One region of the Lactobacillus melliventris genome, then DNA from elsewhere that is predicted to be linked to it. Evidence: predicted binding sites of a transcription regulator. Region 1 holds the regulator's gene; each other region holds the start of a gene.
The links. Region 1 encodes LexA, which represses DNA repair genes until DNA is damaged. Its sites were predicted from a motif close to CNAACANNTGTTNG; they were not measured.
Positions count from the first base shown of each region.

Region 2: the regulator LexA is predicted to act here: its motif matches at 1,821-1,834, upstream of ACFQ32_RS09955 (replication-associated recombination protein A).
Region 3: the regulator LexA is predicted to act here: its motif matches at 1,813-1,826, upstream of xerS (tyrosine recombinase XerS).

Region 1 covers NZ_JBHTMT010000001.1:170,701-174,992, forward strand. Annotated here, with positions in the region: gene rplS (50S ribosomal protein L19) at 1-184, shown strand, start outside; gene ACFQ32_RS00840 (nucleoside phosphorylase) at 282-1,049, shown strand; gene ACFQ32_RS00845 (hypothetical protein) at 1,275-1,574, opposite strand; gene ACFQ32_RS00850 (MerR family transcriptional regulator) at 1,640-2,008, shown strand; gene lexA (transcriptional repressor LexA) at 2,046-2,669, opposite strand; gene ACFQ32_RS00860 (DUF896 domain-containing protein) at 2,814-3,062, shown strand; gene ACFQ32_RS00865 (YneF family protein) at 3,131-3,346, shown strand; gene ACFQ32_RS00870 (ABC transporter ATP-binding protein) at 3,419-4,292, shown strand, end outside.
Region 2 covers NZ_JBHTMT010000010.1:64,432-68,723, forward strand. Annotated here, with positions in the region: gene ACFQ32_RS09945 (SLAP domain-containing protein) at 1-32, opposite strand, end outside; gene ACFQ32_RS09950 (SLAP domain-containing protein) at 227-1,750, opposite strand; gene ACFQ32_RS09955 (replication-associated recombination protein A) at 1,913-3,235, shown strand; gene ACFQ32_RS09960 (AEC family transporter) at 3,557-4,292, shown strand, end outside.
Region 3 covers NZ_JBHTMT010000001.1:390,631-394,922, forward strand. Annotated here, with positions in the region: gene ACFQ32_RS02000 (NUDIX hydrolase) at 19-654, shown strand; gene xerS (tyrosine recombinase XerS) at 673-1,758, opposite strand; gene ACFQ32_RS02010 (helix-turn-helix domain-containing protein) at 3,282-3,641, shown strand; gene ACFQ32_RS02015 (manganese-dependent inorganic pyrophosphatase) at 3,683-4,292, opposite strand, start outside.

The sequences.
Region 1 (4,292 bases):
TGGTGCCAGTTACACAGTGCGTAAAATGGCATCTGGTGTTGGTGTAGAACGTACTTTTCCTGTAAACGATCCCCGTGTTGCTAAAGTTGAAGTATTGCGTCATGGTCGTGTACGTCGTGCTAAACTTTACTACTTACGTGATCGTCACGGCAAGTCTGCTAGAATTGCAGAAAAGCGTCGTTAATTCACGCTTAAGTGAAAGAGAATCATTTCCAAAAGGGATGATTCTCTTTTTTGTTTATGTTAAAATCTTTAGCAATATATTTTTATTGAGGAGGAGAATTATGAAAGAACCATTTTTGTTAACTTTTGATACTGATCCGAGGGCTGTTTTAGAACCCGATCACGAACAAGAAATTAATAACTTTCATTTTCAGCCCAAGCTGTTGTTTGCATTCTTAACTCCTGCTGTAATCAGTGATTTTTTGGCTCGTTATCCTCATAAAAAGCTTGGATTCTTTGACTGCTTCGAAGGAGAAACTCCAATTTATGAGGTTGATTTAGACGGACAAAAAATTACTTTTTGTCAGGCAAAGATAGGTGCTGCAGCTGCTGTAGCGCTATTAGATTGGTTAATAAGTTACGGAGTTAAACAGATTTTAGCAATAGGATCAGCAGGCTGCTTAGTTGATTTACCAGAAAACTATTTTCTAGTGCCTACAAAAGCTATTAGAGATGAGGGCACTTCTTTCCACTATATGAAACCAGGAACGTATATTGACTTAAAGTCAGAGTTTTTAACTAAGACCAAAAAATTGCTGAAAGAAGAAGGTCTTAAGGTTGAAGAAGTAACTACCTGGACAACTGATGGCTTCTTTAGGGAAACTGTCAAGAAAGTAAAGCAGGCTAAAGAGTTGGGAGCCTCTTGTGTAGAGATGGAATGTGCAGCAATGGCTGCGTGTGCACAATTTAGAGAGGCAGATTTTGCACAAATATTATTTACAGCGGATTCTCTTAAAGACCTAGAAAAGCATGATGACAGAAGCTGGGGCAGAGATGCTCATGAGACAGCCATTAATTTGGCAGCAAATATTATTAAGGAAATTTAACCAAGTTTGTGAAAAAATACTGCTGTGGAACCAAAGTGAAACAGCCACACAATTCACAAGCAAATAACATAAAAGCTTTAGAAACAACATTTTCAAGTATATTTTCAATATAAAGTTTGTGAATAGATTTAATGCATTAGTTGTGGAAAGTCAATTTCTTGCCATCATGACAGTATTTTGAGAAGTTACGCTTGACTATTAACAGGAGTTTTGCTAGATAAATATCTAAAAATACTTAAAGTTCAAGCAAATCAAAATAATAGTCAAAATAAGTCTGATAAACCAGTGAGACCAAGTGATTTGTCCGTAAAGAAAAATTCCATTTGCTAGAGCGGTAAGTAAAACTGCTACTAGAAATATAGTAGTTAAAAGTGGTTTTTTTAGAAAACTTCCGGCAATAATGCCTAATGCAAACAAAACGTTGATCATGATTAGCCAAATTGGCAAACTAGTAAAAGATAGAAAGCTGGCGCTGATCATGATAACACCATATATAATATTAAATAAGATTGTAAGATATGACATTTTAATACCTCCACAAAAATTTAACCATCTGGGGTCGACCCAACGTCAAGGAAATAATTATGTATTTGAAAGAATTTATTCAAAAGGAAAATACTACACCTGATACCGTTAGACATTATATCTATTTAAAATTATTAAATCCTGGTCGTAAGGGAAAAAACTATTGGTTTACTGAAAACGAAACTGATACTTTTGAAGCAATTAAAGAGTTCCAAGGCTTAGGCTTTTCACTTCAAGAAATAAAGGACATAAAAAAACTACACGATGAGTCGTGTAGTACTGAAAAGCAGCGTAAACAAAACTTAAAGTTAATTAAGGATAAAATAGCTGTTATAAATGCAAAAATAAACAAATTAAAAATGCAGAAAAAAGTGCTGGAAGAAGTAGGAGAAATTTTGCAAATAAAAAGCATTATTGAAACTCGTAAAAAATGATTTTTATTTATCCCAATAATGCTATAAAGTTCTTTTATTAAATAATAGTATTACGGTACAGACCAACTACCTTACCTAAAATGTGAACACTTGACAATATAATCGGTGCCATCGTATCATTTTCAGGCTGCAATCGATAGTGACCTTTTTCCTTGTAAAACCGTTTTACAGTTGCTTCATTTTCATCGGTCATAGCCACTACAATTTCTCCGTTGATTGCTGAAGACTGCTTACGGACAATGACATTGTCTCCGTTTAAGATACCAGCGTTTATCATACTTTCACCATGAACTCTCAACATGAAAAGATCTCCGGCATCGTTTGCCAGATCTGGAGGTAAGGGAAAGTAATCTTCTATATCTTCAACAGCCAAAATCGGTTGACCAGCTGTGACATCACCAACTACGGGAATTTCTTTCGGCTGGACGCCAATTGCTTTTTTACCTTCATCGGTTATTTCCAGAGCTCTTGGTTTGGTGGCATCCTTGATCAGTAGACCTTTATTTTCTAGCCTAGATAAATGGCCGTGTACAGTTGAAGTTGAAGATAAATCTACAGCATGACAAATTTCGCGTACAGTAGGAGGGAATCCTCTGTCCTCAACTGTTTCATATATATAGCGTAGAATTTGCAACTGCTTAGTATTTTGTTTAGTTGTCATAATTATCTCCAGTATTATAAACGTTTTCTTATATATTTAATTTTAGCAAAATATTTCGTATAATGCAAACAAACGTTCTAAAAAAATTTATACTTTTTTTCGTTGCCAAAATAAGGTAGAATTTTTTAATTGAGAGGTGCAAAGATGAGTGAAGATCCCGAAAAAAAATTAATCAATCGTATTAATGAGCTTTATCACAAAAAGAAATCCGTAGGCTTAACTGAAGCTGAAGAGAAAGAACGTAAGGAATTACACCAGGAATTTATCAAAAATTTTAGAGCTGGCTTCAAGCAAGATGTTGAAAATTTAGTCATAATTGACAAGAATGGTAAGGAAATTACGTCTGAGAAAGCAAAGCGAGCTCAAAGAAAAAAAGGTTTAAGAAAAGATTAACTTTGATCTTTAATTTTCCTTATTTTTTAGGTAAGATATAACTATTGGACAAATTGAGGTGATTTTTTATGAATTTAGGATTAGCGATTTTTCTGATTGTGATTGCACTATTATTGGGCCTTGTAGGGGGCTTCTATGGTGCTAGATCATATATGAAAAAATATTTTAAAGATAATCCGCCAATCAGTGAAGATATGATTGTTGCTATGATGTCTCAAATGGGCCAAAAGCCTTCGGCTAAGAAGGTCAACCAAGTGATGAACATGATGAAGCACCAAAAATAACAATTTTACTAGATTGAATTAGTGCGGCGGAGAATAATTTCTCCGCTTTTTTACTGAATTTTAAGGTGAATAATGGGAATATTTTTTAAATTAGGTTGGTTCTTTAAAAAAGAGAAAAAGCGTTACCTCATCGGTATTACATTTTTAGCACTTACATCTGTTGTTAACTTAGTACCACCAAGAATATTAGGCTTAATGGCAGATCAATTGGATAAGGGTCACATTAGCTGGCAAGAATATAGTCTGTTAATTTTAGCTATTATTTTCTCCGCCCTTTTGCTTTATGGCTTTCGCTATTTTTGGCGTAGACAAATATGGGGTGGAGCTGCTGAACTTGAATTGCAATTGAGATCGAAATTATTTGATCACTTTATGGCGATGGATCGTACTTTTTATCAACGTCACAGAACCGGGGACTTAATGGCTCATGCCACAAATGATGTTTCAGCTGTCCAGGAAGTTGCGGGTGAAGGCGTTTTAACTTTGGTGGATTCTCTTATCATGAGTGTATCGACTATGGTTGCAATGATTGCATTTGTTGATTGGCGCCTGACGATTGTTGCTCTTTTGCCATTACCATTTCTAGCTTGGGGAGCTTGGAAATTAGGTGACAGGCTTCACGATGCATTTGACAAATCCCAAGCGGCTTTTTCAAGGCTGAATAATAAAACGCAGGAATCAGTTTCAGGTATTAAAGTTTTAAAAACATTTGGTCAGGGTCAAGAAGATACTGCCGCTTTTGACCAGATGGTTGAAGACACCATTAAAATTAATAAACAAGTTTTTAAATGGGATTCACTGTTTGATCCTTTAGGAACATTGCTTATTGGTTTAACCTATACTATTACCATTATTTATGGTGGTCTTTTGGTTTTCAATAAAGCTCTTACCATTGGTCAACTGGTTTCTTTTATTGCATATATTGGCAATATGGTTTGGCCGATGT
Region 2 (4,292 bases), on a different contig from region 1:
AAGCCAATGCCAACTTTCTTGAAAAATTTCATTTTATGACCTCGCAAAAAATTACTTATGTTAATATCATTGTACCCTAAACTGCTGCTTAAAATTGTTTTATTATATAAATTGTTAGAACTTTTGTCTGATTTACAATATTTTGGCAAGGGTAAACTAATTTTCAAATTAAGCAATAAAAATAGAGTTAATCCACCATAAAAGTGGACTAACTCCATTTTTTAATTTAACTCCATTCGGCAAAGTTTAAAGTACTCAATTGAATTTTAGTTGTGTCAAGTAGCCAAATTGCCTGCTTTACTTGAGCAATCGTTGCTTTTGGAGATTGTAAAACAGAAGAAGCAATCATCAAAGCATTATTATAATTACTTACTGCACTTTGTTGCTCACACTTAACATTCTTGTTATTCTTATTTTCCTCAAATTTTCTTTGCAATTCTTGCTTATCCTTATCTGTTGCTACTTTCTGATCGTTCTCAGCGTCTTTAGCAGTATTGAGAGGGGTAAGTTTAATTCCACTGGCAAAAGTAACATCACTAGCTTTGACAAAGCTGTTAGTATAGTGAATCTTATCTTCTGTCGATTCAATTAGTTTATTGGTTTTGTCAAACTCTGGTTTTTTAAGATCAGTGCCGTCGTTATTAACGAAATAGCTTCTGTCTGTTCTGTAGGTTAAAAAGTGGTAAAACAATTCTGCTTTGTTTGCGCTAGGTACCCATATGTAATAAAGACCATCAACGGTCAAGGGGCTTTGATTACGATTCCTGTAACTGATGCCTGTTGTAGTGCCGTCAAAATTATAGAATTTAGTATTTGTCGTCGTATTAGGCTTTACATAGGTGAATGTAAGCTCATCGTAACTTGATGTTGGCAAATAGTTTCTTAATTTAATGTAACCTTGACCAACATATTCGTTAGGATAATCGTGCAGGCGATAAATATAGCCTTCAAAGTCTTCTGCCCAAGGTTGAACCGCTAAATCAACTTTAATTTTTTGACCCTTTTTGAGAACGTGCTTAGTAGAATCATTGGTTAATGTTTGAGTTGTCGTCTTTTTGAGAACAGTAGCATAGGTCACGCCATTGTACATAAGGGGATACCCATCTATACTATCAACGTTATTTGCTCTAATATAACGATTTTTCCCTATTGCATAACAGTCTTTACCATTAACAGTTGCTGTCGGCAAGTAATAAAAAGTTGCCTTTTGCTCAGAAACGTTAAATTTTGCAAAGTAATATTTTTGATTAGATTGGGTTTGCTTAACCTGGCCCTGATAGTTAACGACTGATTTAACTGGTAGAGTCTTGCCTTTTAGTTTACCTGTTTTAGTATAGATCGCAGATCTGTGATTCAAAACCAGCTTACCGGTCTTAGAGCTTTTACCGTTAACGTTATTAACATCACCGTCATTAATATATTCTCCTTGACCAATTTTATAGTATTTTTGCCCATTAATCATTATTGTGCCGTAATAATCTAAGGAGTCGACATCAAAAGAAGAAACATAGCAGAAACCATTAACGTCTGGTTCAATTACAGAATAATTCCCGTTTTTTCTTGCTTTAAGTCTTTGACCATATTGATTATATACGGGTGCGTCATTGACTAAAGTAATTCTGTTTTTAGCTAGTTTTTGTGCTTTTGGCGCAGCTTGCACTGTTTGAACATGATTTAGACTTGGCAGCAGCGGACTAATTGTCAACACTGTTGCGGCTAAGCCAATACCAACTTTCTTGAAAAATTTCATATCTTCACCTCATAATATACAAATTCTTTACTTATATCATTGTACCGCAAACTAGTTAATAAATTTATCTCAAACAAGCGTTCGATTATTTTTGCTTGCTAACAAATGCTTGTATAATTAGGTTAGTAAGTGTCTGAAAGTAAATAAAAAGAAGATGTCATGATGAAGCAAGAATCATTATTTGCAAATAGTGGACAAAATGAACCATTGGCTAACCGTGTACGTCCCCAAAACCTAGATCAGTTTGTAGGGCAAGAACAGCTGCTGGGACCGGGAAAAATATTGCGGGAAATCATTGATAATGACCAAGTTTCCTCAATGATTTTTTGGGGACCACCGGGAGTCGGCAAAACAACTTTGGCGGAAATAATTGCCCGGCAGAGTCAGGCGAGTTTTTTCAACTTTAGTGCAGTTGACAGCAGTATTACTAAAATCCGCAAGATTATGAAGCAGGCTGAAGCAGAACACGAAGTAGGACAAAAAACGCTGGTATTTGTTGATGAAATCCATCGTTTTAACAAAGCACAACAAGATGCTTTTTTGCCTTACGTTGAACGTGGCAGTATCACGTTAATTGGTGCCACGACCGAAAATCCTTCTTTTGAGGTTAATTCAGCGCTGCTTTCACGCTGCAAGGTTTTTGTCTTAAAACCGCTTGAAGTCAAAGATATTATCAAGCTATTGCAAAATGCTTTGCACAACCCTAATGGTTTTGGCAAGTTAACCGTTAAAATCAGTGAGCAGGAGATTAAAGCCATTGCTAAATTTGCCAACGGTGATGCCCGAACTGCTTTAAACACGCTGGAAATGGCAGTTTTAAACGGCAACAAAAATGGTAATACAATCGCTGTGACCATGGACAATTTGGGACAATTAATCACGCAAAAGTCAGTCTTGTATGATAAAGACGGGGAAGAACACTACAATATCATCTCCGCTTTGCATAAATCAATGCGTAACAGCGATGTAGATGCGGCAATTTATTGGCTGTCGCGGATGCTTGAAGGTGGAGAAGATCCGCTTTATATTGCACGCAGACTAGTGCGCTTTGCCAGTGAAGATATTGGCTTGGCAGATACTAATGCACTGAATGTGGCGGTCAACGTCTTTCAGGCTTGTCAATTTATAGGGATGCCGGAATGTGATGTGCATTTGACGGAAGCAGTGATCTATCTGTCACTTGCGCCAAAGTCAAATGCAGTTTATAAAGCTAGATTAGCCGCTGAAGAAGATGTTAAGAAGACGATAGATGAACCAGTGCCTTTGCAAATTCGCAACGCTCCGACTAAGTTGATGAAAGATTTGGGCTATGGTAAAGGTTACCAGCTGGCGCATTTTGCTAAAGACAAGTTAACGACAATGAAAACTATACCACCGAGTTTAGAGGGACACGAATATTATTTGCCGACCTCGCAAGGCCATGAAGACCGCTTTAAAAAGAGGCTGGAGCAAATTAAAGAATGGCATAAAGAACACGATAATTAGCCTGAAACTTTTTCTAAAGTCTGGTTTCATTAGTTTAATTGCCAAAAGAATATGAAACGCCGCTAAAATTGATTAGTTAGATTATAATGTGACACCGCTATTCGAGCATCAACTAAAAGCAGGCAAACCACAATTTGAATGGTTTGCCTGTTTGCTATGAATTCGAATTTGTCCTAATTTTGGGATTAACATTAGATGAGCAAGTCACGGCTTTTAAATTTACATAAGTTACAAAAGGTTACTTTAGTTTGATAAAGTTATTAGTTTCACAAATAAGTAGTATTATCAATGTGAAAAGAATAACTAATAGGAGGAAATAAAATGAATATTGCGCAAGCAATCAAAGTAACTTTTTCGAATGTTGCGATTGTCAGTTCAATAACGTCAACAATTTTCATTATTCTATTGGGCTTTTACCTGCGTAAACGCGGTATTTTTACCGAAAAGTTTGGAAAAATATTGTCCAAAATAGTTTTGACAGTTGCGTTACCAGCATTGGCTTTTAACTCATTCATGCAACCAATTAGTAATGAAACTTTATCACAAGGGATGAATGTTTTAATCTGGGGAATTGTAATTTATATCATTTTGATATTCTTGACCCCGTTGTCTTATGTTAAATACCCTAAAGATAAAAGGGATGTTTTGGCAGTATTGACCACATTTGGTTCAACTACTTTCTTTGGTATTCCAATTGTAGGGGCTGTTTTCGGTCCTAAAGGTATCATGTACAGCTCTATCTTTAACATTGGTTACCGAATCTTTTTATATTCATATGCGTATATCAAGATGTCCGGACTCAAGATGAAGGCCAGCAACTTAAAGAAGATGTTTGTCAACCCGGTCGTAATTGCTACATTCTTGGGTCTGATTTTATGGTTGTGCCAAAATTACGTACCTCAAGTAGCTGTTAAACAAGCAGTTAACGGCGTAATCAATGCCAATGCCCCGATAGTGCACGTTGCGTTTTACCGTATTGACCAAACCGCAATTTGGCTATATAAACCAATGCAATACTTAGCAAATCTGGCTTCACCTCTTGCTTGGTTATCAATCG
Region 3 (4,292 bases), 220 kb from region 1:
AAGAAATTGGGGCTTTTTATGAAAAAATTAGACCAACTTTCAAGGTGGGCAATAGAACTACAAAGTATTGCTCAAGATGGCATTGAATACGGCCACGATCGTTTTGATAGAGAAAGATACCAGCAGATAAGAGAAATTGCCACAAAGATGATGGCTGCTAAAACTGGTGAGCCGATTGATGTGATTAAGGGGTTATTTAGTAGTGATGACGGTTATCAGACACCTAAAGTATCTACCAGAGCAGCAATTTTTAATAACCAAAAAATTTTGCTGGTGAAAGAGTCTACCGACAATTTATGGTCAATGCCAGGCGGGTGGTGTGAACCAAATATGACGGTTAAAGCAAATTGTATAAAGGAGGCAGAAGAGGAGTCTGGTCATAAGATCGCGGTTGAGCAAATTATTGCCGTAAATAACCATTCAACTAACATTTATGATAATAAACGAGTTGAACGCGCTATTAATGTATGCAATGTTATTTTTCTCTGCAGAGATTTAGGAGGAAAGTTTGTCAATAATACTGAAACTGAAAAATGCTCGTTCTTTGACTTTGATAATCTGCCAGCTTTGTCAGTACCACGAAACTCTTTAGCAGAAATAAAAATGTGCTTTGAGGCTAATCAAAGTTCAAATTGGCAGACAAGATTCGAATAACCAAAAAAGCAAGCACTATTATGCTTGCTTTTTACTATTGTTTTTATCAGCTTCAGTAATCTCATTCAAGGCAGCTCTTTGCTTTTTTTGATCGACGTGAGTATATAAATCAGTTGCTGAAGTTCCTTTTTGTCCCAGCTGCTGGGCAACCAAAACCTGGTCTTTAGTCACATCATATAATTCAGAAGCCACAGTATGGCGCAGTTTATGAGGGGTTAGTGGATGTCCAAAGGCAGCTGAATATTTATTAACCATCTTTTCAATTGCACTGGCAGTAATTCTTCTTGTTTTATTGTGCCACCGTGTAAGAAAAAATGCTGCATCTTTTTTTGAGGCTGAATAGCGTTCCTGGCGAATCTTTTTATATTCTTTGATATAAATTATTGTCCATTCGGCAATTGGAACGCTGTCTCTTTGACCACCTTTACGTGTTACGTCCAACGTAGCCTTTCTAAAATTAATGTCAGAAACATCAATTCCTGCACATTCTGAGACCCTTATCCCTGTTCCCAAAATTAATGCAATAATTGCCATATCACGTTCTTTATTAACTTTAAAACCCGGTAGAGCATGTTTATTGCATTGAAGTTCGTATTTAGTAGCAATAAAGTCTAGAAACTGATATTTTAATTTGCCGGTATACATGTGTGATTCTAGGACATGTGCACGGTAGTTCAGCGTTTCTGTATTATTGAGGGAATCAATTTTAAGCATTACATTTCGTTCAAAATATGGCTGACCATTAATATTATCAGCGGTTATGGTTAAAAACTTAAACAACGACCTTAACGCATTTATGGAACGATTGATAGTAGTGGGGGAGTTAAGATTACCCTGCTTATTTTTGACGTGACCCAAATAGTTAATATAAAGCATAATGTCATTGCGCTGCAGTTTGGCCAAAGTTTCGGTTTCAATTTTTTGATTATTTTTAGCCTGTGAAATGCCTTCTTGGCGCAGCCAGTCAAAGAAACGTCTGATTTCTGTTAAATATTGATAGGATGTAGCTAAAGAATGACTGGTACCAAAGTTATAATCTTTGACAAAATCCGGCATTTTTTTCAATTCATCATCGATTAGATCTAAGTATCTTTTTGTTTCCACGTAGCAAAATTCTCCTGACTGAAATAATTATGTATTCTATTATAAAGCAAAATCAGAATGTATGTTTGTCTTTTTTATTCTTGGTTACCTTAAAGAAAGGGGAAAAATCAAACAGATAGTCGCTCAAGTACATTTATCGCACAGATTATTGAACTGCGATTTAATTTGCTAGAAATTAAGAGGGTGATTTGATAAATATTATTTAGTAGTTTAAGCCTGATAATTAATTGCTAAAAATAAAATAGAGTGTTCAGATCAAAATTATAGAGCATTAGGAGAGAGAAAACCATGTAGTTGGAGCTAGCTGCAGCGTACCTTAAAAGAGGGGAAACAGCTTTATTTTTAAGCTATACATTAACATATTTAAAGCAACAATTTAAAATATCTCGTTTAAAAACTTACGCGCTAATTGCTAACTTTGTGTGAGCCATAGAGTCTGATATAAAGAAAATTTTGACTGCAATACTTCCTTTATTTGCTTTCATTAAAACTATAATTTTAATGAAAGCAATAAAATAAATGTAACACCAAATTACTATTTCCAGTAAATCGCACACTTTCTTTATACCAATTAAAAAGATACTAAACTTACCACTTACATTAACGATTCACACTTATGATGATTTGCCACTTAATACATAAACTTTTACGATTTAGAACTAGTTGTTTCTATATTAAATTTTGTGAATTCAAAGATGGAAATCTGTCTATGTAAGAAAAATTTAAATTACTACTGAGATAATTAATTGCTATTAAATGATCAGTTAAGCGGTTTTTGAATTTTAAAAGACTCTAAATACTTGTGTCAACATAAATATTTTAACCAATGTATTTTGTTGATTAACCCTCTATCCTGAATTTTTAATATAACTTTACATAATATATATTATACGAAGCTGTATTTTACTACTGCAATATGCTGAAATATATTAAACCTAAATCACCCGCTTGAACTCAAGCAAAAATTACTTGATATTCAAAAGTTGCTAAAAGTTTTCTGATAAAGACTAACAGTGTATTTTTATGATTTAGATAAAAATTTCAGTTTTAATTTTAATTTACAATATAAGAATTATGCGAACAGATATAAAATACTACCCTAAAATATAGTTAAACTATACGTCATTAATTTCTATATTCAAAATAACTAGCATAAATATGGAAAAATATAAATAAAATCGCTTTCTAGGTTTTATAAATATATAAACCCAATTAGTTGTTCTCTTTTTTAAACAAGCGCCTTTCTACTCGCAGACCTGGCAAGCGAAAGCAGTCTTTGATATAATATTTGCCACTCTTTCCTTTTTCACTTTAAGGTTATTAATTGGTGCTTTTTTATTTTATTTTCTCAAAAAATAGCTTACAATACTATGTGGGGTATAGTTTAAAACATTTAGTTTGAGTTTAATTTTGCTAAAAGCAAGTGTTTTATTCATTATTTTTTTATTTTAATGTTTAATTCTATAATTAATCTGTTATTATAGAATATGGATTTATTTTTTTGAAAGGGTTGAATTTATTCCATGAGTATAAATTTAGGAAAAGAAATATGTCGCAGGCGACGTGAACAGAAATTAACCCAGGAGGATCTCGCTGAATTAAGCGATTTATCGGTCAATTTTATTTCCCGTCTTGAGCGTACCAAAAATCAGAATATTAGTATTCAAAAGCTTGACTCCATTGCCAGAGCCTTAAATACAACTACACCAGATATTATTATGAATGCCTATCGCTTTAAAGAAGTTAAAGTTGAAAATCATCAAGATAATACTCCAGTATTTATTAAGAAGGTTCTTAATGAACTTAGAAAAATGTCACCTGACAAAGCTGAAAGAGTATGCAAATCATTCATCATTTTGGCTAAGGAAATTAACAAAGATTAAAAAAACACGAAATAGAGAAAATCTATTTCGTGTTTTTTAAATTACTTAAAAGCTTCAGTTAACGGTGGCACAACCTGTTTCTTTCTTGAAACAACACCTGGCAAGCTAATTTCAGAATCCTTAACCTCACCAAATGCCTTTTCAAATGAAGCCAAAGCCTCATCTGAACCTATAACTAATGCAGTTGAATCTGAGTCAAGTACATTAGTTATAAGCAGCATGAATAAATCGTAGCCTTCAGACTTGGCTGAATCGCTCATTGTCTTTAAGAAAGCCTCTTTACGTTCCAAAGCTTCTGGTAAGTCAACTACATTGATTTGAGCAACCCGAACGTTCTTACCGTTCAAATCAAATGATTTAGCATCTAAATCAATTAATTCTTCTTCCGATTTACTTGCTATATTAGTACCAGCCTTCAATTCTTCCAAACCATATTTTTGGTAATCCACATTAGCAATTTCTGCAAGTTCTTGAACGGCCTTTTTATCTCTCTCAGTAGTAGTGGGTGATTTTAGCAATAATGTGTCTGATATTATTGCAGAGAGCATAATTCCAGCAATATTTTGGGGAATTTCCACCTTAAAATGCTTGTACAGTCCAAACATAATCGTACTGGTGCAACCTACAGGTTCTGCAAGATAAAACAGAGGC